Regions from separate parts of the Shewanella goraebulensis genome, predicted to be linked through region 3. Evidence: predicted binding sites of a transcription regulator. Region 3 holds the regulator's gene; each other region holds the start of a gene.
The links. Region 3 encodes MetJ, which represses methionine synthesis genes. Its sites were predicted from a motif close to TAGACGTCTAGACGTCTA; they were not measured.
Positions count from the first base shown of each region.

Region 1 (7,995 bases), 1.7 Mb from region 3:
CGTTAAAGGCGCTTCATGGTTAATCAATAAACGGCCTGTTTTCTTGACTGACGTAGCTACAGTATCAATATCCCAAGGAGCAAGGGTTCTTAAATCGACAATTTCACATGAAATACCATCTTTTTCAGCCATCTTAGCTGCTTTTTCAAGTATCTCCATCTGAGCGCCCCATCCAAGTAATGTTATATTATTACCTGCCTTAACTACTTCTGCTTTACCAATTTCAATTTCAAAGTCACCTGCAGGAACTTCACCTACAGATGCGCGGTATAGGCGTTTAGGTTCAAAGAAAATAACCGGATTAGGATCGCGGATCGAAGCTAATAATAACCCTTTAGCTTGCTCTGGGTTACGAGGAATAACCACCTTTAAACCAGGTGTTTGTGTAAAGTAAGCTTCTGGCGATTGCGAGTGGTAATGACCACCTGCTATACCACCGCCATATGGGGTTCTGAATGTTAAACCACCAACATTGAACTGATTGCCACTGCGGTATCTGAACTTTGCGGTTTCATTCACTATTTGGTCAAATGCTGGAAAGATATAATCTGCAAATTGAATTTCAGCAACGGCTGTCATGCCATTGGAAGCAAGTCCGTTAGCAAAACCTGCAATACCTTGTTCGGTGAGTGGCGTATTAAAACAACGTTCACGGCCGAACTTTTCCTGTAAGCCTGAAGTTGCGCGGAAAACGCCGCCAAAATGACCCACATCTTCACCAAAAACTACCATTCTTTCATCAGCAGTCATTGCAATGGCTAGTGCATCATTGATGGCGTGTAACATATTCATTTCAGCCACAATTATATTCTCCCTGCGCTTTTAGGATAAGACTTCGGATATTTTTTAATATGTTGTTTTAGCTCTGCAAGCTGCTTTTCTAAGACAGGTGTAGGCTTATCCAATACGTCTGTAATCAAACCATCTATGTGCGGTAAAGGTACTTTTTCTGCTACCTTAACGGCGCTAAGTACTTCTTCACGGTATTTCTCATAACGTGCAGCATCATCTGCTTCGTTTAGCCAATCTTTATTAATCATCCAAAGTTTAAAGCGCTTAACTGGGTCATGTTGCTCCCACTTCGCCTCTTCTTCTTTAGAGCGGTAACCAGATGGGTCATCAGATGATGAGTGTGCACCTAAACGATAAGTCATCGCTTCTATCAACACAGGTGCGTTATGCTCAAGAGCGTGAGCACGAGCTTGCTGCGTCGCTGCAAGTACAGCCAACATGTCATTTCCGTCCACACGTATTGTATGCATACCGTAACCTACGCCACGACTAGCAATACCATTACCTGCAAATTGTTCTTCTGTTGGTGTAGAGATGGCATATCCATTATTTCGACAAAAGAAGATGGTCGGTGATTTAAGTACTGCAGCCATATTTAGGCCCGCGTGGAAGTCACCTTCTGAAGCAGCGCCCTCACCAAAATAACAAATGGCTACGTTACGTTTTCCTTGTAACTTAAATGCATGTGCAACACCTGTTGCTTGCGGGATTTGAGTGGCAAGTGGTGATGAAATTGTTTGGTAATTGAGTTCATTACTACCGTAATGAATTGGCATTTGACGGCCTTTACCTAAATCTTTTTCATTACTGAACATTTGATTCATAAATTGTTCAGTAGTGAATCCACGGTAACGTAAAGAAGCATGTTCACGGTACTGAGCTAAGATAACGTCTCCATCATCTAATGCTGCAGTGCTACCTATAATAGATGCTTCTTCACCAGTACAAGTCATGTAGAAACTGATACGGCCTTGTCTTTGAGCACTGAGCATGCGCTCGTCTAATACGCGTGTAAAAACACAAGTATCATGAATTTTCTCTGCTAATGCTTTACCAATGACTGGCATAACAGCATTTTCGTAAGTGGTGCCATCTGCTTGCAGAATTTTTAAAATAGGAATGTGCAAGGAAGCTTTGTCTAAGAAGCTGACACGATGCACTGTTTCATTATTCAGTGGTGCGTTGCTCATATTGTGCTCTTATTATGTGAGGCCTTATAAAATAAAGCTTAATTATTATATGCGAACGAACATTACGTTAACGTAAACTTGCGATCAACTAATGTTCATTCTATCTGGTGAATAACCTTTCACTAATTATGTATATCTAGCTTTACATATTACTGAATATCTTCGTTAGGCGCTGGTATCAAACATAATACCGTGCGCTGTCCTACAGGTACATTTTCATTTGGAAAAACGATAGCTTCATACGGGTATTCAATCACAATTTCTTGGCCACCTTCTGTAGCTAAAGTCTGCCCTTGTTCGAAACCAGTAAAGTTCACAGTCGATTTAGGAAAAGAGAAACTAAAATCATCGAAGTGTTTATTGACTGAACGAGAAACTTTATACAAATTAACTTTGTTACTATCGAATGCTTCTAACTCAATATTATGTTGAGTTATCAATTGATTCATCATTTTACGAGTGTTAGCGAACTTCTTCATATCGTTTTGACCGAAAGGCATTACCTTACCCAATTCAACGGTAAATGCGTCAGCTTGGAACTGCTCTGAAGAATAATAGCTAAATGTTGTTGTAGGCTCATGATGGAACAAAATAGTATCCACATCGCAGCCTGCTAAAAACATAATTTGTTGCTGACTGAAACTTCTACCTGGTCTAAAAGGGTAAATTGCGAATTTCTCGTGTTTAGATGGCTTTATCGCAGTATGTAAATCGTAATGAATACGTTGAGAGGTTTTATTGTCTACGAAAAAGTCACGTACATAATCCTCTAGATTTTTAGCTCGTATTCTTTCTTTGTTACATAAGCCCTCACCCATTGAATGAGCGCCGCTAAATAGACGATTCATATTTTCTTCTACAAATCGTGTCTCCGTTAAAATTGATTCAGGGTTACCGATTAAAAACAAAACGCGATGCACAGTTTGTATTTTTTCTTCTAGCAATGCTTGAATAAGTTCATTACAAATTTCAATCGGCGCAGTCTCATTTCCATGAACCGCACACGACAATACGATATCTTTGGTAGAACCAGCATACGGTGTAAAACTAATGACACCGTTATCTATTATTTTTACTGTTGTTTGATTAGATAAGGTGAAACTGTGCTGGGGTATGTGCTTATCGATGTTAGCTAAAGTAAAAGCTAGAAAATCTTTTTCATCCATTAATTGTTGAAACACGAAGACTCCTTGAAAGACGGTTAAAACTGATTTGGTTTCAATAACAAGTGTTGATTCTAACACAACTGAGGGAAGCTAACGTTAAGAGACAATTACCATAGTGTAAATCTTTACTTGCATTCTGTTTCAGATTTAATATAATTTTAGCCATCTAGACTTCTTTATGGATATATTATGACATTAGCGACATTTGGTGCAGGCTGTTTTTGGGGTGTTGAATACTTTTTTAAACAGGTAGAAGGCGTTCTTGATGCAAAATGTGGTTATATGGGTGGTAAAGATCAGTTTCAAACCTACCAAGAAGTTAAAGAAGGTCAAACAGGTCATGCTGAAGTCGTTCAAATAGAGTTTGACGAAAAGGTTGTTTCTTATGAAACCTTGCTAGCTGTTTTTTGGCAAAACCACAACCCTACTACCTTGAACAAACAAGGTGATGATGTAGGTCATCAGTATAGAAGTGCCATATTTTTTCATGATGAAAATCAACAACAACTTGCACAATTTTCAAAACAGCAACTCACAGAGAGTGGTAAATGGGGAGTGCGCCAAATTGTAACTGAAATTGTGCCGTTACAACAATTTCATCAAGCAGAAGAATACCACCAAAACTATCTAGAAAAGAACGACTTACCTAGCTGTCACATAAGCTACTAAAATATGAACACAGTTAAGGCACTTTTAAAGGTGCCTTTTATTTACAGAATCGATTAATACAATCTATATCTTAGACTCTTCTGCGCTTTACCCCATCCTTTAAATTCCCTACAATCCATGCAAATTGCTAAAGGCATGAATACGGAGAAATACAATAATGAGTCAAACTCGTCATATTAACCTACTTATCTTAGGTTCAGGTCCTGCTGGTTATACTGCCGCAGTTTATGCTGCTCGTGCTAATTTAAAGCCAGTTATGATTACCGGTATGCAACAAGGTGGTCAATTAACCACGACGACTGAAGTTGAAAACTGGCCTGGTGATGCTGAAGGCTTAACTGGCCCTGCGTTAATGGAAAGAATGCAGCAACACGCAGAAAAATTCGATACTGAAATCATTTTCGATCATATCAATGAAGTTGATTTCAGCGAACGTCCTTATAAATTGAAAGGCGATAATGGCGAATTTACTTGTGATGCATTGATTATTGCAACTGGCGCATCAGCCAAATATTTAGGCTTACCTTCTGAAGAAGCATTCATGGGGCGTGGTGTTTCAGCTTGTGCAACTTGTGATGGTTTCTTCTACCGTAACCAAAAAGTTGCCGTAGTTGGCGGCGGTAACACCGCAGTTGAAGAAGCACTTTACTTAAGTAACATTGCATCAGAAGTTCACTTAATTCACCGCCGTGATACATTCCGCTCAGAGAAAATTTTAATTAATCGACTAATGGACAAAGTAGCAAACGGAAATATTATCCTTCACTTAGATCAAACTCTTGATGAAGTGACAGGTGATAATATGGGTGTTACTGGCTTGAATATGAAGAGCACTAAAGACGGCGCAATTTCGTCTTTAGAAGTTGCTGGTGTATTCATTGCCATCGGTCACAGTCCAAATACGGGAATTTTTGATGGTCAGCTTGATATGAATTACGGCTATATCACTGTTAACAGTGGTCTACAAGGTAATGCAACGCAAACAAGTGTAGAAGGAATTTATGCTTGTGGAGACGTAATGGATCAACATTATCGTCAAGCAATCACTTCAGCAGGTTCAGGCTGTATGGCCGCACTAGATGCTGAACGATTTTTAGATGCACAGTAAGATTATTCTAAGTTTAATATTAGAGGCATGAATAGTTTCATTTAGCCGAACATAATTAAACTAAATAAGATTAAAGCCGGCATTAGCTGGCTTTTTTATTGCCTGCGTTATTTGTAAGATTTAAGTACTTTGAATATAGAACCACATCGACATCCCCTTCTACATCTGGGTGTAAAATTGTTTCTATATATTGCATACCAAGTTTTTTCATAATACTAATTGATGCAGAGTTAAGTTCATCAGCAATCGCTGAAAATCTAATAACGTCAGGGTGTTGCTTAACAATATGCTCAATAACTGCTTTTGCACTTTCTGTAGCAAATCCCTTCCCCCATGCAGTTTGCTTAAAACGCCAACCTATCTCTAAATTTTTAAACTGTGGTTTATCAGTAAAGAAGTCCATTGGTCTTATTAAAATCCAACCCATAAAATTATCCTCTTTATTAAACACTTTCCACAAGCCCCAACACTTTTCAGGATTTAAGTAACTTGCAAGTCGTGGAATAAATACTTGTTCAATTTCTTGGCGTGATGTTTTTCTACCGCCATTGATATATTTCATAACGGCTGGGTCCTGATCTAATTCAAAAAGCAAATCAGCATCATTAAGTGACATGAGTGAGATATTAAGGCGGGAAGTTGAGATTACAGTCATAAAATTATTCCGTTAATAATGACGTTTTTATAATGTGAGACAGTACGGCATACTTAAAAATAAATGATAGGCATAAAAAAAGGAACCCTAAGGCTCCTTTTTTAAAGCATTTTAACTAATTACTTAGCTAAAGCTTCTTTTGCTTTTTCAACTAAAGTTGTAAATACAACTTTGTCGAATACAGCGATGTCAGCCAAAATCTTACGATCGATTTCGATAGATGCTTTTTTAAGGCCGTTAATGAAACGACTATAAGAAAGACCATTTTGACGAGAAGCCGCATTGATACGTGCAATCCAAAGTTGACGGAATTGACGTTTCTTTTGACGACGGTCACGGTAAGCATATTGACCAGCTTTAGTTACTGCTTGAACAGCAACGCGGTAAGTACGAGAGCGAGCTCCGTAATAACCTTTGGCTAATTTAAGTACTTTCTTGTGACGAGCACGAGCGGTTACACCACGCTTAACTCTAGGCATTGTTCATATCTCCTTTAATTAAGCGTATGGTAGTTGACGTGCGATTGCTGGCACATCAGACTTTGCAACTAAACATTTAGCACGTAAGTGACGTTTACGCTTAGTGCTCTTCTTTGTCAAAATATGACGTAAGTGTGCTTGTTTACGCTTGAAACCATTAGCGGTTTTTCTGAAGCGCTTTTGAACACCCTTATCTGTTTTCATTTTAGGCATTGCTAAAACTCCGCATTGGGACATTAATAAAACGTAAGGCGAGCAAAATCCTCAAAAGGACTTTGCTACTTTTTAGTGGGTTGCCCTACTATTTCTTTTTAGGTGCGAGGACCATAACTGCTTGTCGACCTTCCATTTTCGGGAAAGATTCAACAACAGCATATGTTTCCAAATCTGCTTTGATACGGTTCAAAAGATCCATACCTAGGCTTTGGTGTGCCATTTCGCGACCACGGAAACGCAGCGTAATTTTCGCTTTGTCCCCATCTTCAAGAAAACGAATCAGGTTGCGTAGTTTTACCTGATAGTCGTTTTCATCAGTGCCAGGACGGAATTTTATTTCCTTCAGCTGGACCTGTTTCTGCTTCTTTTTTTGTTCCTTTTGGGCTTTAGCCTTATCAAAAAGGAACTTACCGTAGTCCATTATGCGACAGACAGGTGGCTCAGCATTAGGACTGATTTCAACCAGGTCTACACCTGCTTCATCAGCTAATTCCTGTGCCTGTGAAATACTAACGATTCCAACTGCCTCACCATTGATATCCGATAAACGAACTTCTGGTACGCCAGTGATTTCATCGTTAATACGATTAGGGGCTGGCTGTCGCCCTGCTGCTCTCTTGATCTTTATGACCTATTCCTCCAACAATAATAGACTACGGCTAGAAATTTGTTCTTGTATCTTGGCAGCGAAATCATTGATTTTCATCTTGCCTAAATCGATACCGTCACGTGTTCTTACCGCAACTTCCTTATTTTCCATTTCTTGATCGCCTACGACCAATAAATAAGGTACACGCTTTAACGTATGTTCACGTATTTTAAAGCCTATTTTCTCATTCCTCAAGTCTTTAGATGCACGAATGCCACTTTCTTTGAAAGTTTTAACAATTTCGTCAACATAATCAGACTGTTTGTCAGTAATATTCATAACAATTACTTGCTGTGGTGCAAGCCATGTTGGGAATTTACCTGCATATTCTTCAATAAGAATACCTAAGAAACGTTCAAGAGACCCTAAAATCGCTCTATGGATCATAACTGGTGTTTGACGCGTGTTGTCTTCAGCAACGTAAGTTGCGCCAAGACGAGATGGTAATGCGTAATCTAATTGCACAGTACCACATTGCCATGCACGGTCTAAACAGTCATGAAGTGTAAATTCAATTTTTGGACCGTAGAAAGCGCCTTCTCCCGGTAAAATCTCGAATTCGATATCATTAGCAACAAGTGCTTGCTTCAGTGCTTCTTCTGCTCTATCCCACATGTCGTCATCACCAATACGTTTTTCAGGACGTGTTGATAATTTTACGACGATGTTGTCGAAACCAAAAGTACCGTAAGTATCATATACCATTTGGATACATTCACTTACTTGCTCTTGCACTTGTCCATCGGTACAAAATACATGTGCATCATCTTGAGTAAAGCCACGTACGCGCATTAGCCCATGTAGTGAGCCTGATGGCTCATTACGATGACAACAACCGAACTCAGCCATTTTCAATGGCAAATCACGGTATGATTTTAAACCTTGATTAAAGATTTGGACGTGTCCAGGACAGTTCATCGGCTTAATGGCATATTCGCGGTTTTCACTGTTAGTAGTGAACATCGCATCAGAATACTTATCCCAGTGACCTGAACGTTCCCATAAGTTACGATCCATCATTAATGGACCTTTCACTTCTTGGTAGGTGTATTGACCTAACTTTTGACGAAT
Region 1 covers NZ_CP126972.1:2,473,228-2,481,222, forward strand. Annotated here, with positions in the region: gene QPX86_RS10385 (alpha-ketoacid dehydrogenase subunit beta) at 1-801, opposite strand, end outside; gene QPX86_RS10390 (thiamine pyrophosphate-dependent dehydrogenase E1 component subunit alpha) at 804-1,982, opposite strand; gene astE (succinylglutamate desuccinylase) at 2,132-3,163, opposite strand; gene msrA (peptide-methionine (S)-S-oxide reductase MsrA) at 3,338-3,817, shown strand; gene trxB (thioredoxin-disulfide reductase) at 3,975-4,925, shown strand; gene QPX86_RS10410 (GNAT family N-acetyltransferase) at 5,008-5,580, opposite strand; gene rplT (50S ribosomal protein L20) at 5,700-6,059, opposite strand; gene rpmI (50S ribosomal protein L35) at 6,078-6,272, opposite strand; gene infC (translation initiation factor IF-3) at 6,361-6,903, opposite strand; gene thrS (threonine--tRNA ligase) at 6,907-7,995, opposite strand, start outside.
Region 1: the regulator MetJ is predicted to act here: its motif matches at 3,308-3,325, upstream of msrA (peptide-methionine (S)-S-oxide reductase MsrA).

Region 2 (7,995 bases), 1.9 Mb from region 3:
TGGGGTGATAAGGCCTGACATACCGATAATATCGATATCGTGCTCTTTTACCGCTTCAAGGATTTTATCAACGGCGACCATGACACCTAAATCAACCACTTCATAACCGTTACAAGCCAGTACGACGCCGACGATGTTTTTGCCGATATCATGCACATCGCCTTTTACCGTGACCATCAAAATACGGCCATTAGACTGGCCTTCTACTTTTTCGGCTTCAATGTATGGATTAAGGTAAGCCACGGCTTTTTTCATGACTCGGGCTGATTTAACCACTTGTGGCAAAAACATTTTACCAGCGCCAAATAAGTCGCCAACCACGTTCATGCCATTCATTAATGGCCCTTCAATCACATCTAATGGGCGAGTGGCTTGCAGCCTTGCTTCTTCGGTATCGTCATCAATAAATTCTGTAATACCTTTTACCAGCGCGTGGGATAAACGTTCTTCTACTGGCCAGCTGCGCCATGCTAAATCTTCTTTTTTAGCGGCTTGCTTGCCGTCGCCGCGGAATTTCTCAGCAACATCAAGCAGCTGCTCAGTATTGGTTGAATCTACAACTGGACAAGGTAAGTTTTGAACCACGTTCTCAACTTTTTCTTTAAGCTCTGGGTCGATATCGTCATAAATCGCCAATTGCCCAGCGTTAACAATACCCATGTCCATACCAGCTTGAATCGCATGATATAAAAACACCGCATGAATGGCTTCACGTACAGGGTTATTGCCTCGGAACGAGAACGATACGTTAGACACACCACCTGAAATCATTGCATAGGGTAGCGTTGATTTGATGTCTTTAATCGATTCAATAAAGTCGACGGCATAGTTATCATGCTCATCAATACCTGTAGCAATGGCAAAAATATTGGGGTCGAAAATAATGTCTTCTGGCGGAAAGCCCACCACATCAACAAGCACACGGTATGCGCGAGTACAAATCTCGGTTTTACGGGCTCGAGTGTCGGCTTGGCCGTCTTCATCAAATGCCATCACAATGGCTGCAGCGCCATAGCGTTTAACTAAAGTCGCTTGCTTAATAAAGGCTTCTTCACCTTCTTTCATCGAAATTGAGTTAACGATGGACTTACCTTGAACGCACTTAAGACCTGCTTCAATCACGTCCCATTTTGATGAGTCAATCATGATAGGCACACGTGAGATATCAGGCTCTGAGGCGATTAAGTTCAAAAACTTTTTCATCGACTCTGCGCCATCTAGCATGCCTTCATCCATGTTGACGTCGATGATTTGGGCGCCGTTTTCAACTTGCTCGCGCACCACATCTAGCGCTTCTTCAAATTTCTCTTCTTTGATTAATCTAAGGAACTTGGCAGAACCTGTCACGTTGGCGCGTTCGCCGACGTTAACAAACAACGAGTCGCCATCAATGGTTAATGGCTCTAATCCTGAAAGGCGACAAGCCACTGGAATATCAGGTATTTGACGAGGTTGGTGATTAATCACTGATTCGCGAATGGTATTGATATGATCTGGTGTACTACCACAACAGCCACCAACGATATTAAGCATGCCTTCGCGCGCCCACTCGCTAATGACTTCAGCCATTTCTTCAGGAGTTTCATCATAGCCACCAAATTCGTTTGGTAAGCCTGCGTTAGGGTGAGCAGAAACAAAACATTCTGAGATACGTGATAATTCTTCAACGTATGGACGCAGCTCTTTTGGACCTAACGCACAGTTAAGGCCAATCGACAGCGGTTTAATGTGACGTAGTGAGTTGTAAAAACCTTCGGTAGTTTGTCCGGTAAGGGTTCGGCCTGATGCATCGGTAATGGTGCCAGAAATCATCACGGGTAGGCGATCGCCCAAGTCATCAAAGACTTTTTCGATAGCAAATAAAGCGGCTTTAGCGTTAAGGGTATCAAAGATGGTTTCGACCATGATGATATCTGCGCCGCCTTCAATTAACGCATTAGTAGACTCAACATACGCATCAACTAACTCATCAAAGCTAACATTACGAAAACTTGGATCATTTACATCAGGGCTGATTGAGCAGGTTCGGTTGGTTGGGCCTAAAACACCGGCAACATAACGTGGGCTACCCGTTTGTGCTGCCACTTCATCAGCAGCTTCGCGGGCAACGCGAGCACCTTCAAGATTAATTTCGGCAGATAACGATTGCATGTCGTAATCGGCCATAGCAATAGTGGTGGCGTTAAATGTATTGGTTTCAATGATGTCTGCGCCAGACAGCATGTACTTGGTATGAATGTCTTTAATGATTTGACGTTGGCTTAACACCAACATGTCATTGTTACCTTTAACATCGCAATGCCAATCTTTAAAACGTTCACCGCGGTAATCTGCTTCTTCCAATTTGTAGTCTTGGATCATGGTGCCCATAGCGCCATCAAGAATCACAATACGTTCATTTAGCGTATTGGTAAGTTGTTCTAGAACCTGACTGTAGGAAGTCGACTTCGTCATATCGGATTACCTTTATTGCAATATTTAATTGGTGCTATTGGCCAATCAATTGAGTGATGAAGCAGTGCGATTAATAAAAATAGCATACCTTTATTTGGTAAATAAAAGGCGGCTTATAATGAAAATCCCTGCAAAAATATTCAGCCCCAATCTCATCTCTAATCTTATCTTTATGATGGGTTAGATATTTGTTTGGACATTTAAACGTATAGACGTCCATAATACGTTTAAATAGATTGTAAGAGCAAGGGCATAACAGAAGTAAGCGGACTACAAATTTGAATTCTGTGTCTTTGAAATCTTTATAATCGCTGATTTTACCAAGTAGACTGTATTATTACGAAGATGAAATGTCGGCAAGTTGCTGATGAAAATAGTGATTTTTCTTGTCACTTTGATTGCAATAGTTACTGCTATTGCTGATAGCTAATGCTGTGAGAACAATACAGCGAGCTAATACTTACAGCTATTACTTATAGCTAATGCTTAACGTTAAGTGTTTCCAAGAGAATGTTTGAAAAGGTGAGTCGTTGAGATGAAACAGGCCAAATTGATATTACTTCGCCATGGTCAGTGCGAGGGCGGTGATATTCTACGGGGAAAAACAGATGTTACCTTATCGCCGCTAGGTTGGGCGAATATGGAAACTGCTCTTAAAAATCTGGATTTGGTTCGCCAAGCTCCGTCTCTTTCAATCTATAGCTCACCTTTACTGCGCTGTCGTCAATTTGCCGAAGAAACGGTCGCTGACATTAATCAGTCAGGTTTGTTCGCGCTTAACTTATCTGAGCAAGTTGCTAAATCAACTACTGTCCCCCCCCTGGAAATAAAGCTCATGCCAGAGTTTCAAGAAATTGATTTTGGTGATTGGGATGGGCAAACCTTTGATGCTTTATATCAAAATGATCCGAAGGCGTTAGATTTATACTGGGACAATCCGTGGGGAAATACGCCGCCTAAGGGTGAGCCAATGACGGAATTTGAAGCCAGAGTCACAAGCGGACTTACTGAAGTGACTCAGCAGCTGGAGTCTAAGTTGCTGCTGAATCAAAAGCAGCAAGAGTCGATTAAGCTCTCGCAAGAGAATATCGCTACAGCGTTAATCGTCACCCATGGTGGCGTGATAAGGCATATTATTGGTCATATACTTGGTCTTGAACGCTGCAAAGGCCTATATGCGCAATTAGCCATTGATTATGCTGCTAGTGTGGTCATTGATGTGTATTGGCCTGAAGCTCAATCATTAAGTCATAACAGCATTGATGGTAATAGTGTTAATGCTGATAAAAAAGTAGCTAGCGACAAAATTAAACCAGTGTATCGTCTGAATTGGCCAAGTTAAAAAGTTACTTAAAAGGTCATTAACTCAGTGAGATATGTCGTACAATAGTGCGATAAGATTGTCAGCCTGAAATCAGGTTATTTATACAAACAAAATTGCGTTAATTTGTTGCTAAAATCTATCTGTATTAACTCGCAGCAAATGAATAGGGAATCATGGTTCACGTAAGTTCACTTACGATGATTAGCATGAACTGTACCCGCAACTGTAATGTGAAATACACTTAGCTTAAACAGCGTGTTATTTCATAAAGTCAGATACCTAGCGCTATTTTTCTAGCTGTAATCAGCGTTATACAACCTGTGCGGGTGACTCAGGCGGAGTGTGAATGTTTTTAATAAGTACGTCCCTCTTAACGGGCAGAGCTGCATATTTAATGGCTAAGGCGATTAATCTATGAGTTCAAAACTTTCTTCAGCGTTAAGCGTTGAACATCTCAGCTGGTCTGTTGATGATAATCAAATCCTCTCACGGGTGAACTTTGCCTTACAACAAGGTGAAATGCTAGGGCTTATTGGGCCTAATGGCGCAGGTAAATCTAGCTTACTGCGTTGTTTCTATCGTTATATAACCCCAGAACAAGGCCAAGTTAAGTTGTTTGGGCAAAATATTAGCGACTTTACTCAAAAGCAGCTCGCTACCAAAGTGGCAGTGGTCCAGCAAGAAACACCGCACTATTTTGAAATGACTACTGAGCAAATAGTTGCTATGGGATTAACGCCCCATAAAGGCTTGTTCGAATCAGACTCCCAAGCAGACAAACGTCATATTGTCGATGCACTTGAAAAGGTGGGGTTGCAACTAAAAGCCAAACAACAATATGAACAGTTATCGGGTGGCGAAAAACAGCGGGCGTTAATTGCGCGCGCCATTGTGCAACAGCCGCAACTATTGATCCTTGATGAGCCGACAAATCATTTGGATATTCGTTATCAAATTCAAATATTAGAGTTAGTGAGGCAATTAGGTATTAGCGTTATTACCTCGATTCATGATCTGAATTTGGCTAGTGCGGTATGTGACCGTTTGTTGCTATTAGATAAAGGCCAATGCGTGGCGCAGGGGTTACCTGATGAGGTGTTAACCGAAGCGATAATCGGTGATGTTTTTGGTGTTTGCTGTCAGGTATCTAAACATCCTCAACATGGTAAACCTTTGATTACTTATTTTTATGGCTATCAAAGCGAACATTCCCATGACATGGAGAATGGTTCATGACATTGGCAGCCTCATCCATAAAATATAAAGCGTTGATAGTGACAACGGCTTTATTAACCCTGATAACCCCTATAGCTGCTGCGAGTTTCGGTGCAGCTAATATTAGTTTCGAGCAAGTGTTCAGTTTGTTTACTTCATCTATTTTGGGCGTAGACCCAATAAACTCTGACGGCACGAGCGCGATAACTCAGCGAATTGTGTTTGAACTGCGCTTACCACGGATAATGCTGGCCTTTATCGCCGGTGCAGGTTTAGCGTTAGCGGGCAGTGTGTTGCAAACTGTCACCCGAAATCCATTAGCAGATCCCTATTTATTTGGTATAAGTTCTGGTGCCTCTTTTGGCGCTGTTTTAGTGTTGAGCTTTTTTGGTAGCCAAGGGCTAGTACACCAGTGGTTATCGGAGTCAGGCAGTCATTTAGCTAATGCTTTATTGCGTTCTGGCTGGTTTAGCCATGATGCTTGGTGGTCTTGGTCATCCCTTAGTTTGCCAATTGGCGCCTTTATTGGCGCTTGTTTTTCAGTGTTATTGGTATTGTCTTTATCGGGTTTTGGCCGCGCAAGCCAAGTGGAAAGAATGCTGTTATCGGGTGTGGCTACCTCGTTTATGTTTGGCGCACTCACCAGTTTAGTCTTGTATTTTTCAAGCCCTCAAGCGGCGGCATCTGTATTGTTTTGGAGTCTAGGCAGTTTTGCGAAAGCGAGCTGGCAAGGGCTGGTTATACCTGCTGTAGTCGTAAGCAGTAGTATATTGATTATTCTGGCATTTAAGCGTCAAGTTATTGCCATACAAGCAGGAGATGAAACTGCACATTCCTTAGGTGTTAACGTCTCGAAATTACGTTTATATATGTTGATTTTGTGCTCGTTAATTACTGCGGTATTAGTCGCAAGTTGTGGCGGTATTGGCTTTGTGGGGCTAATGATCCCTCATACCGTAAGGTTACTGTTTCCTGGGCAACAACCCATTTTAACCACCGCACTCGTCGGTGGATTATTTATGGTGTGGATTGATGTATTCGCCCGTTGTTTACTTGCCAATCAAGAATTACCAGTGGGGATAATCACAGCTGCAATTGGTAGTGTGTTCTTCTTATTTGTTTTACGCCATCGTCGATAAGACGCTGTTTTGGAGTATAAAAATGTTTGCAGTAGATCCTATTAACCATCATATCGATGAACAGATCCAACATAAAATAAACCAAAAAACTAAGCCTCTAGGGGCTTTAGGCCTATTAGAAACACTGGCAACGCAAATTGCTAAAGTGCAGTTTGCTAAACAATTTAATGGCAGACACAAATTGTTTATTAAGCAGCCTGCCATGTTGGTATTTGCTGGTGACCATGGAATTGCTGCTCACGGTGTGTCTATCGCACCAAGTGAAGTTACCAAACAAATGGTGGCAAACTTTGCATCTGGCGGTGCGGCAATTAATGTCTTTTGTCGTCAAATGGGCTTAAACCTTGAAGTGATTGACTGCGGAATGTTAACTCCAAGTGATCATCCAAGTGTCACTAATCATCGATTGGGTTCAGGCACACAAGCTATTCACCAAAAGCCTGCCATGAGTTTATTGTCGGTTAAAGATGGTTTTAGTTATGCCAATGAAGTGGTGCAACGTCATTATGACTCTGGCTGTAATTTAATTGCCCTTGGCGAGATGGGGATTGGTAATACGTCTTCAGCCGCTGCTGTTATGGCTGCATTATTAAAGCTTAATGTGAAAGACTGCGTTGGCCGCGGCACTGGTATTAACGATGAAGCTTTTGCGTTGAAAACTGAATTATTAACTGTAGCGATGAACTTACATCGAAGTAAACTCAATGACCCAGTAAATATCTTGGCGTGTTTGGGGGGCTTTGAAATTGTGCAAATGACCGGAGCAATTTTAGCTGCTGCCGAGAAAAGAATGTTAGTGGTGATTGATGGCTTTATTGCAACTGCTGCCGCTTTAGCTGCCGTTGCATTGCACCCAGATGCACGTGGATATTTGATTTTTGCTCATCAGTCTGATGAGCAAGGCCATGTAAAAATGCTTGAAGCATTAGATGCCAAGCCAGTTCTATCACTTGGTTTAAGACTAGGTGAGGGCACAGGCGCAGCGCTTGCACTGCCAATTATTGAAGCTTCGGTAAATTTCTACAATGAAATGGCCAGCTTTGAAAATGCAGGTGTGAGCAATGTGGTTTAGAAATAACATTTTTAAGCTTACCCGCTAGCGATAAGTAAACTCATCAAGGATTAACACATGTCTCATGATCCGCAAACTGGCGCATTTTTAAATCTGGGCTGGCTCAGAAAACAGTTAAACCTGCTGTTAATCGCGGTTAGTTTTTTTACGCGGATCCCAATTCCTGCTTGGGTTGAATTTGATAGCGATAAACTTAATAAAGCCAGTCGCTATTTTGGCGTTGTTGGAGTTATTGTTGGCGCTGCTAGTGCTTTGGTATTTTGGTTAACTCAGTTTATTTTCCCCAACAGTGTGGCAGTGATCTTAGCCATTATCACTGGCGTATTAATAACAGGTGGCTTTCATGAAGATGGTTTAGCTGACACCGCCGACGGTTTTGGTGGTGGCTGGAAAGTCGCAGATAAATTGAAAATCATGAAAGATTCTCGCATTGGTACTTATGGCACCTTAGCGGTGGGATTAACCTTACTATTAAAGTGGCAACTATTGGTTGAAATTGCACTTTATAGCCCATTAAAAGCAGCAATAGCCTTGATAGTAGCGCATCCTTTAAGTCGAGTTGTTGCGGCGAGTATGATTTTTTCTGAGCAATATGTCACTGAAGATGACGGCAGTAAATCTAAGCCTTTAGCTCAGCACCAACATATCAATGACTTATTGATCTTATGCTTGAGTGGCTTTGCTGTTTTAGCCTGCTTAAATGGGCTTGTCGCATTTGTCTTATTACTGGCTTTGGTCGCGTTAAGGCAATTATTGATTTGGGGATTCAATCGCCAAATTGGTGGCTATAC
Region 2 covers NZ_CP126972.1:3,820,072-3,828,066, reverse strand. Annotated here, with positions in the region: gene metH (methionine synthase) at 1-2,454, opposite strand, end outside; gene QPX86_RS16245 (histidine phosphatase family protein) at 2,990-3,796, shown strand; gene QPX86_RS16240 (ABC transporter ATP-binding protein) at 4,193-5,014, shown strand; gene QPX86_RS16235 (FecCD family ABC transporter permease) at 5,011-6,132, shown strand; gene cobT (nicotinate-nucleotide--dimethylbenzimidazole phosphoribosyltransferase) at 6,137-7,204, shown strand; gene QPX86_RS16225 (adenosylcobinamide-GDP ribazoletransferase) at 7,262-7,995, shown strand, end outside.
Region 2: the regulator MetJ is predicted to act here: its motif matches at 2,656-2,673, upstream of metH (methionine synthase).

Region 3 (7,995 bases):
CTCTTTGTATATCAACATCATTAGCATAAGCGCTTGCTGATAACATCAAAGCATTAGCAACTAATAGTGAAATTAGAGTACGCATAACATCTCTCCTTTCGAATGAGCAGCTCTTACATAAACTGCCTTCGATTGATGTTGGAAATCCTCAGTTTTGCTAAATTTAGGCAGCATGAAGCCCTGAGATAATTCCCATTTTTTCATTAATTTATTGAATTAGAAGTGTTTTACAGTCTAACTGGGTTACCTAACCACAGGTTTGTGGTTGGTCTGAATCCGCTGCATGGTCATATAGGAACTGTTGGATATCTAATAGTTCTTGTTCATCCAAGGCATTGAATACTTCAGCTTTTGCTTTGTGTTTATTACGCTTAAAAAAACGGTCCCATTGGCTCATAGTCTTGCTCATTGGGGTTATCTCTCCACCTTCATCGCCTACGCCATGACAAGCCTTGCACTCTTTTTTATAGAGGTGTTTGCCTTTTTTAGGATTACCTCCATCAGCAGCTTGAACTTGTGATCCAAAACATAAAGCGAGGGTGACACATACGAGTATTTTATTTATTTTTTTCATCATCATTTCCTTTGTCTTACTTTGTACTGAGTTAATGGGCTTAGATATTTATGTATCTGGCTTGTTATTAAATTTAACAGTTGTCAAAAAAGGAATTGTTGAGTTTGATCAAGTAAATCATAAAAATCTAATTGATAAAAATATCATTGATAAAAATCTAATGTATTGAGGTCTGTGTGTTTTTGTTGTTGATAAATAAAGGGTATTTTCTTTTTTATTAAGAGGGGGGAGTATTGTTTAATGCTTGCTATCGCTTTTGAAGGCAGGTTTTAGATCACACTTTTAATATTTAACTATCTCTAAAGTGATACTTGGTGGTTGCATAAAAGTAAATGTGGGGAAGGATGCAGCAGAAAGTGTGCACTGTTTTAGTTACAGTGCACATTGATTAATGTGTCTATTGATGTTGTCGGTAAGCTCTTATGGTTGCTGACGAGTTGGAGCTAAAACGATTTCACGAACACAAACATTTTGTGGCATTTCGTAAGCAAATACAGCTGTCTCAGCAATATGTTCAGCAGCTAATACACCGCCCATTACTTCTTTCCAGTCTGCGTAACCATCTTTAATGTCTTGGTTGGTGGTATGGCTCAATAGCTCTGTTTCAACTGCACCAGGAGCGATAGTGACCATACGTACATCATCCATTGCGACTTCTTCGCGAATGTTCTCAGTTAGTGCGTGTACTGCAAATTTTGTCGCACAGTATGCTGCGTGATTCGGGAACGTTTTACGACCTGCAATAGAGCTTACATTGATAATGGTACCTGTTTTGCGGGCTTTCATATCAGCAAGTACACAGTGAATACCATTCAAAACGCCCATCACATTGACGTTGAGCATTTGGCTCCATTCAGCAGGTTCTTGAACATCAGCTTGGCCTAGTAACATCACACCAGCATTGTTAATTAAGCAGCCCACTGGTCCAAATTTTTCTTCTGCAGTGGCAATAGCTTGCTTCATTGCTGTAGCGTCAGTCACATCAACACTGATTGATAAGCTGTTTTCTAGTTGTAGCGCCTGCATTGGTTCAATGCGACGAGCCAGCAATAATAGAGGGTGGCCTTTTGCACTAAATGCTTTAGCCATTGCTGCACCAATACCTGAAGATGCGCCTGTAATTACGATAAGTTGTTTCATTATGTCGACCTCTGTTTGTAAGTTGCGAGAATTATAGTGAGCTTTTTATTGTTGATATATAATCAATAAAGAACATAATTGTTTACATATGGCTTCTAATGCGCCAGCGTTAGCGGTGAGTCATTGACGTATATAGACGATGGATACAGCAGAACTGTTACCGTCTTACCTGCAAATGGATATTGAGTGTTAAATGAATACAGAAATAAATTTAGTAGATATCCGTGCTTTTGTGGTGATTGCAGAGCAAGGTAACTTTACTCAAGCTGCAGAAGTATTGGGCTGTTCACGCTCGCACTTATCTAAACAATTATTGAGTTTAGAAACATTTCTAGGTGTCAGTCTGATTATTCGCACCACCAGAACGCAACGATTGACAGATCAGGGCGAGCTATTTTTACAACAATGCCAGCAAGCGTTACATCAAATTGAGCAAGCTGTGGCTACCACAGTAGATAGTGCGGAACGTCTTAAAGGCAATATTTATATTAATTGTGTGGGAGGGATTTTAGGCGAAGAAATTATCGTGAAGTTGGTCAATGACTTTATCCAACTCTACCCTGATATCACTATCGACTTGGATTTTAGCAGTCAACGAGTGGATTTGATTGAAGATCATTTTGATGCGGTGTTTAGAATGGGCGAATTGGCAGACTCGGGCCTTATTGCCAGAAAGTTGATGGATATAAAAAACTGCACCTTAGCATCACCTGCATATCTTGGAAAATATGGACAGCCGACACACCCGAACCAACTCAATAAGCATGCTTGTATCGTAGGTTCAATAAATCACTGGCGTTTTGAGCAACTAAGCTCAAACAAAGACGGCGTAGAAGTAGCGATTAAAGGTAGCTTTAGATGTAAAAATGGCCGCGCGATGAAAATCAGTGCGTTAGCGGGTAACGGCATAGTTAGGTTGCCGTATTTGTATTGCTCTGAAGAAATTCGAACCAATGAATTAGTCGAGGTATTTAGTGATTGGCACATACCAGATACGCCGTTTTATGTGCTTTATCATAAAGATAAATTTCAACCTGAACGTTTAAAAAAATTTATACAATTTACCCATGAAAAATTTAAAACTTATCTGCCTGATTTATAGATAGATCTTTTTAGAGACAGACAAAAGACTCTGTTTTACTGGTTTGCTGCTAAGTGATTAACATCACATTTTTTAATATTTCTACTATCTTTATATAACAATAAAAATAGGGAAATGATGGATGCTAAAAAGGCTAGCGCTACCTTTCTGTTTGTTCATGCTTGCCAGTAATGTGCAAGCTAGCGGGCTTTATTTTGAAGCTCGCAGCGACAGTATGGGTGGTACTGGTGTTGCTGCATCTAACCGGGTTGGCGCAAGTTTTATTAACCCTGCTTTATTGGCCATTCTTACTCCGCATGCCACCTATACCAATGAAGAAATAAAGAAGACGCAAGCGTTTTCTTTATTGCTGCCAGCCGTTGGCGCCGAAGGTGCTGATAGCGATAATATGATTGATAAATTTGATTCGCTGCAAGACTCTTATGATGGTCTTGAAGCTGCAATTAATAGCGGTGATTCCAGTGACGTTGAAACCTTTCGAGATGACTTAGTTGTTGATTTGGAGTCACTAAAAGGCAATACCGCCAATGTATCTGCTGGCATTGGCGCAGCTTTTGTTATCCCTAATGAGTATCTGCCTATGGCGGTGTTTTATAAAAGCTACCTAGATGCTGTTGGGGTTGCGGATATTGCTCAATCAGATATAGATACCTTGAGTACACTTGACCCGCTTAATCCGCCAACGGAAATCACTGACTTAGACTCTCAAGGCGTGGTGCTGGCGGGTGGAGTCACTGACTTTGGCGTGGCATTAAGTTTCCCATTATCGATCGTAAATATGCCAGTAAGAGTGGGGATTTCACCTAAGTTTCAGCGTATAGATACGTACCACTACTCTGTCAATGCCAATAACTTTGATGCCGATGATTTTGACGATGATAAATATCGCAATGATGAGAATTTATTTAATCTCGACATTGGTGTCGCTTTTGAGCCAATGGATGCTTTGACCGTTGGGTTATCTGCGCGAAATGTATTCAGTAAATCCGTTAAAACAGTTGAGTCACAAGGGCGTGAATTTCATTATCAAGTTGAGCCGCTTATAACAGCTGGAGCCGCATATGATTGGGCGTCAGTGACCCTAACCACAGATATTGATTTGGTAGACCAGACTCGTTTTAAAGAACTTGATGCGGTGCAATATTGGCGAGTTGGCGGTGAAGTAAAAGCAACAAATTGGTTGTCTTTGCGTATGGGGTATCGTCATGACCTAAAAGATAATAATGTTGATATTTACTCTTTTGGTACTGGTTTTGCCATTGGTCAGGCTTTTAAGCTTGATATGAGTGGTAGCTATGGCGAAGATGATGCCATAGGCGCTGTGCTTCAAACCTCTTATCATTTCTAGCCATTTTCTAGCATCTGTTTTGGTGTAACATCTTTGTGATTGCATTAACCTCTGCTTACTTCAATGTCGCTAAATCAACTAAATCAACTAAATCAACCTTTACGCTTTACATTTAATCTATACGATTTATTCAATTTTTGCGGCTTACTCAATTTAAAGGTTATTGTTTTAGCTCGCAAAGAGTTCGATTAATGATTTTATGGTTAACACTAAGGCGCTCAATCCACATAATACAAGCGTTGCCATGCGCGTTTTCTGTTTGTCGACTTTATTGCTAAGTTTTCCTGCCACGTAGCTGCCTAAAAATACCGATGGTAATAGCATTAATGACAGCCAAACATGTTTGGTTTCAACCAAGCCAACAATGACCAGAATCACCATAGCTATCATCGAACTGAATACAAAGAAAATAGACAATGCTGCGCGAAATTGTGGCGCGTCTTTTCCAGCTAATAGAATAGCCAATGGTGGACCACCAATTGCGGCTATATTGCCAAAAACCCCCGATAGCACTCCAGCAATAAATAAGGTTATACGATTAACGGGGGCGGTAATTTTGTAAAAACTGAGAATGACTGCTGAAGCAACAATAAAGGCAATGGCGAGACCTAATACTGATTGCGGGGCAAATACCAGTAAGGCAGCGCCGAGAAACCCACCTGGAATACGCCCAATCAAAGCATATTGCAGACCATTAAATTGTAGCGAAGTGCGTTCCCGTAGCAAGGTCAAAAAGGCAATGGAAAACCCACAGGCAATAACTGGTACTGGGACGAGTTGAGGGTCAATAATATAAAGCAGGGGACTTGCAACAACCGCTAAACCAAAGCCGATAAGGCCTTGGGTTAATGCGCCAAGAAATATAATAACCGATGCAAGCATCAAGGTTTGCGGATCGATAAATGCCATATACTTCTCTATGAGTACGAGGTGACTCAGAAATCGCCATATTACATTGGGTAATATGGCGATGTGGGTGAACTAAACTAATGGGGCTTACATCGGAACATAAGCTCAAGATTCATTTAGTTACAGCTTAACTTAGTCGTCTAAGTCTTCCCATTCAATACCCATTTGATCCATTAATGCTTTTGCTTCACTAGGGATGCTGTCAGGGCCTTCTTTAGATAAGTCATCATCATTTGGCAGTGGCTGACCAGTGTATGCGTGTAAAAATGCTTCACATAAAAGCTCACTGTTGGTCGCATGACGCAAGTTATTCACCTGACGGCGAGTACGCTCATCGGTCAATACTTTTAATACTTTTAAAGGAATCGATACCGTGATTTTTTTAACTTGTTCATTTTTTTTGCCATGTTCGGCATATGGGCTGATATAGTCGCCATTCCATTCAGTCATTAACTCACCTTTATACGATAGATTCGTGGCAGATTTTAACTGCTTATTTATTACAGTCAAATTATTGCTGCTATTCTATAACGAAAGCAAATAGATTTCTTTATGTTTAGACGTCTAAACGTCTAATTTGTGTTGACGATCAGATTTAGCTTAGGTACATTTAGCCATCTAGACATCTCTTTGCTGTTTTATTTTAGTGTGTCAATCTTTAGGAGCTTATTATGACCAAACATCGTGCTGCTACACTTGCCGTTCGCCAAGGTATCGAATCAGATACTCAATATGGCGCAGTAGTCCCGCCGATTTATCTTTCGACCAATTACTCGTTCGATGGACACACAAACCCAAGAGAGTTTGACTATAGCCGTTCTGGCAACCCGACTCGTTGCGTGTTAGGTGAGGCAATTGCCAAGCTTGAACATGGTGCGACTGGTGTAGTGACATGCACAGGTATGGCGGCGATAACCTTAGTTACCAGTTTATTGGGGCCAGAAGATTTAATTGTGGTTCCCCACGATTGTTACGGTGGCAGTTACCGACTGTTCACTAATCTTGCCAGCAAAGGTCAATTTAAATTAGTCGTTGTTGATCAAACAGACGAAAAAGCACTGGCTGATGCCATTGCTAAAAAGCCAAAAATGGTTTGGTTAGAAACACCTTCCAACCCTTTATTACGAGTGGTAGACATTGAAGCAATTGTGGCAGCAAGCCATGAGGTTGATGCGCTAGTAGTGGTTGATAACACGTTCCTTTCACCTATATTACAGCAGCCATTAGAACTAGGCGCAGACATTGTGATGCATTCAACCACTAAATACATTAATGGTCACAGCGATGTGGTTGGTGGCGCAGTCGTTGCTAAAGATGCAGAGCTTGGCGAATTACTGCATTGGTGGTCTAACACATTAGGCCTGACCGGTTCAGCTTTTGATAGTTACTTAACCCTACGCGGTATTCGCACCCTTGCAGTGCGTATTCGTGAGCATCAAACTAATGCTCAACGGGTGATTGAGGTACTACAAGCAAGTAATGTTGTTGAGAAAGTCTACTACCCAGGCTTAAAAGACCATCCAGGTCACGATATTGCAGCCAAACAACAAAAAGGCTTTGGCGCTATGTTAAGTTTTGAACTTAAAGGTGGCGAAGCTGAAGTGGTGGCATTTTTAGGTGCCTTGTCGATTTTCAGTGTTGCTGAAAGCTTAGGCGGAGTGGAAAGCTTAGTTGCCGTACCTGCAACCATGACCCATAGAGCAATGGTGCCAGAAGCCCGCTATGAAGCTGGTATTAAAGATACATTATTGAGACTATCTGTCGGTATTGAAGATGCTGAAGATTTGGTTACCGATATTCAAGCTGGGTTAGCTGCTGTAGCAGAACTTTAGTCGAGAGCGTCGTTAAACAGTCTTAAGTTGAACAAGTAAGATTTGGTTACCGATATTCAAGCTGGGTTAGCTGCTGAAGCAGCATTTTAGGCGAGAGAATCGTTAAACAGTCTTGAGTTGAACAAGTAAGATTTTATTGCCGCCATGCTAAGTTTGCGTGGTAGTTTGAAGTGGTTTAAGGAGTTACAAATGACCCGCAGTCATTTACATAAGTTTGGTGGTTCAAGTTTAGCTGATGCTGATTGCTATCGCCGCGTCGCACATATTTTGCTGACTCATGGCAATTGTGATGATTTAGTCGTTGTGTCAGCTGCGGGTAAAAGTACTAACTTTTTGTATAAGTTATTGTCGCTAAGAGAAGCAGGCGAACTTTGGCAAGAAGAACTGCAAGTGCTGGTAAGTTATCAGCAAAACCTTATTGAACAGTTACTTTCCAATGAGCAAGCTCGGGATTTACGCGAACGCTTGTCAACGGATAAATCACAACTCATCAGCTTGCTATCTTTAGAGCAGCGAAACGAATTTCAGCTTAACCATGTACTGAGTTTTGGCGAGCGTTGGTCAGCAAGGTTGATGGCGGCGCTTTTGCGTGAGTCAGGAGTAGCAGCAATCAATGTTGATGCCTGCTCGATTCTTGTGGCTGACGAAGGTGTTGTGCCTAATATTCGCATTGAAGAGTCCCGTCAAAGAGTGCAAACACTTCTTGAAGCACACCCTGATGAGCGTTTGGTTATAACCGGCTTTATTTGTGCTAATGAGCACAATGAAACCTTGTTACTTGGCCGCAATGGTTCTGATTACAGCGCCACCCTTATTGCGAGCTTAGCGGATATTGAGCGGGTGACGATTTGGACGGATGTTGAAGGGGTATTTAACGCTGATCCCAATAAAATCAGTGATGCAAAATTATTAAATAGCATGTCACTTGTTGAAGCTGATCGTCTTGCTCATCTGGGCTCTCCAGTGCTGCATAACCGCACTTTACAACCATTATTTGATACCAATGTCAGCTTAGCAGTACGTTCAAGCTATGCATCACACACAGACTTTACTTTAATCGCGCCACAAAGCTCATCGGCCAGTGCGCCAG
Region 3 covers NZ_CP126972.1:820,803-828,797, forward strand. Annotated here, with positions in the region: gene QPX86_RS03390 (DUF3373 domain-containing protein) at 1-85, opposite strand, end outside; gene QPX86_RS03395 (c-type cytochrome) at 248-577, opposite strand; gene QPX86_RS03400 (SDR family oxidoreductase) at 995-1,714, opposite strand; gene QPX86_RS03405 (LysR family transcriptional regulator) at 1,908-2,816, shown strand; gene QPX86_RS03410 (conjugal transfer protein TraF) at 2,938-4,164, shown strand; gene QPX86_RS03415 (sulfite exporter TauE/SafE family protein) at 4,333-5,073, opposite strand; gene metJ (met regulon transcriptional regulator MetJ) at 5,206-5,523, opposite strand; gene metB (cystathionine gamma-synthase) at 5,745-6,905, shown strand; gene QPX86_RS03430 (bifunctional aspartate kinase/homoserine dehydrogenase II) at 7,095-7,995, shown strand, end outside.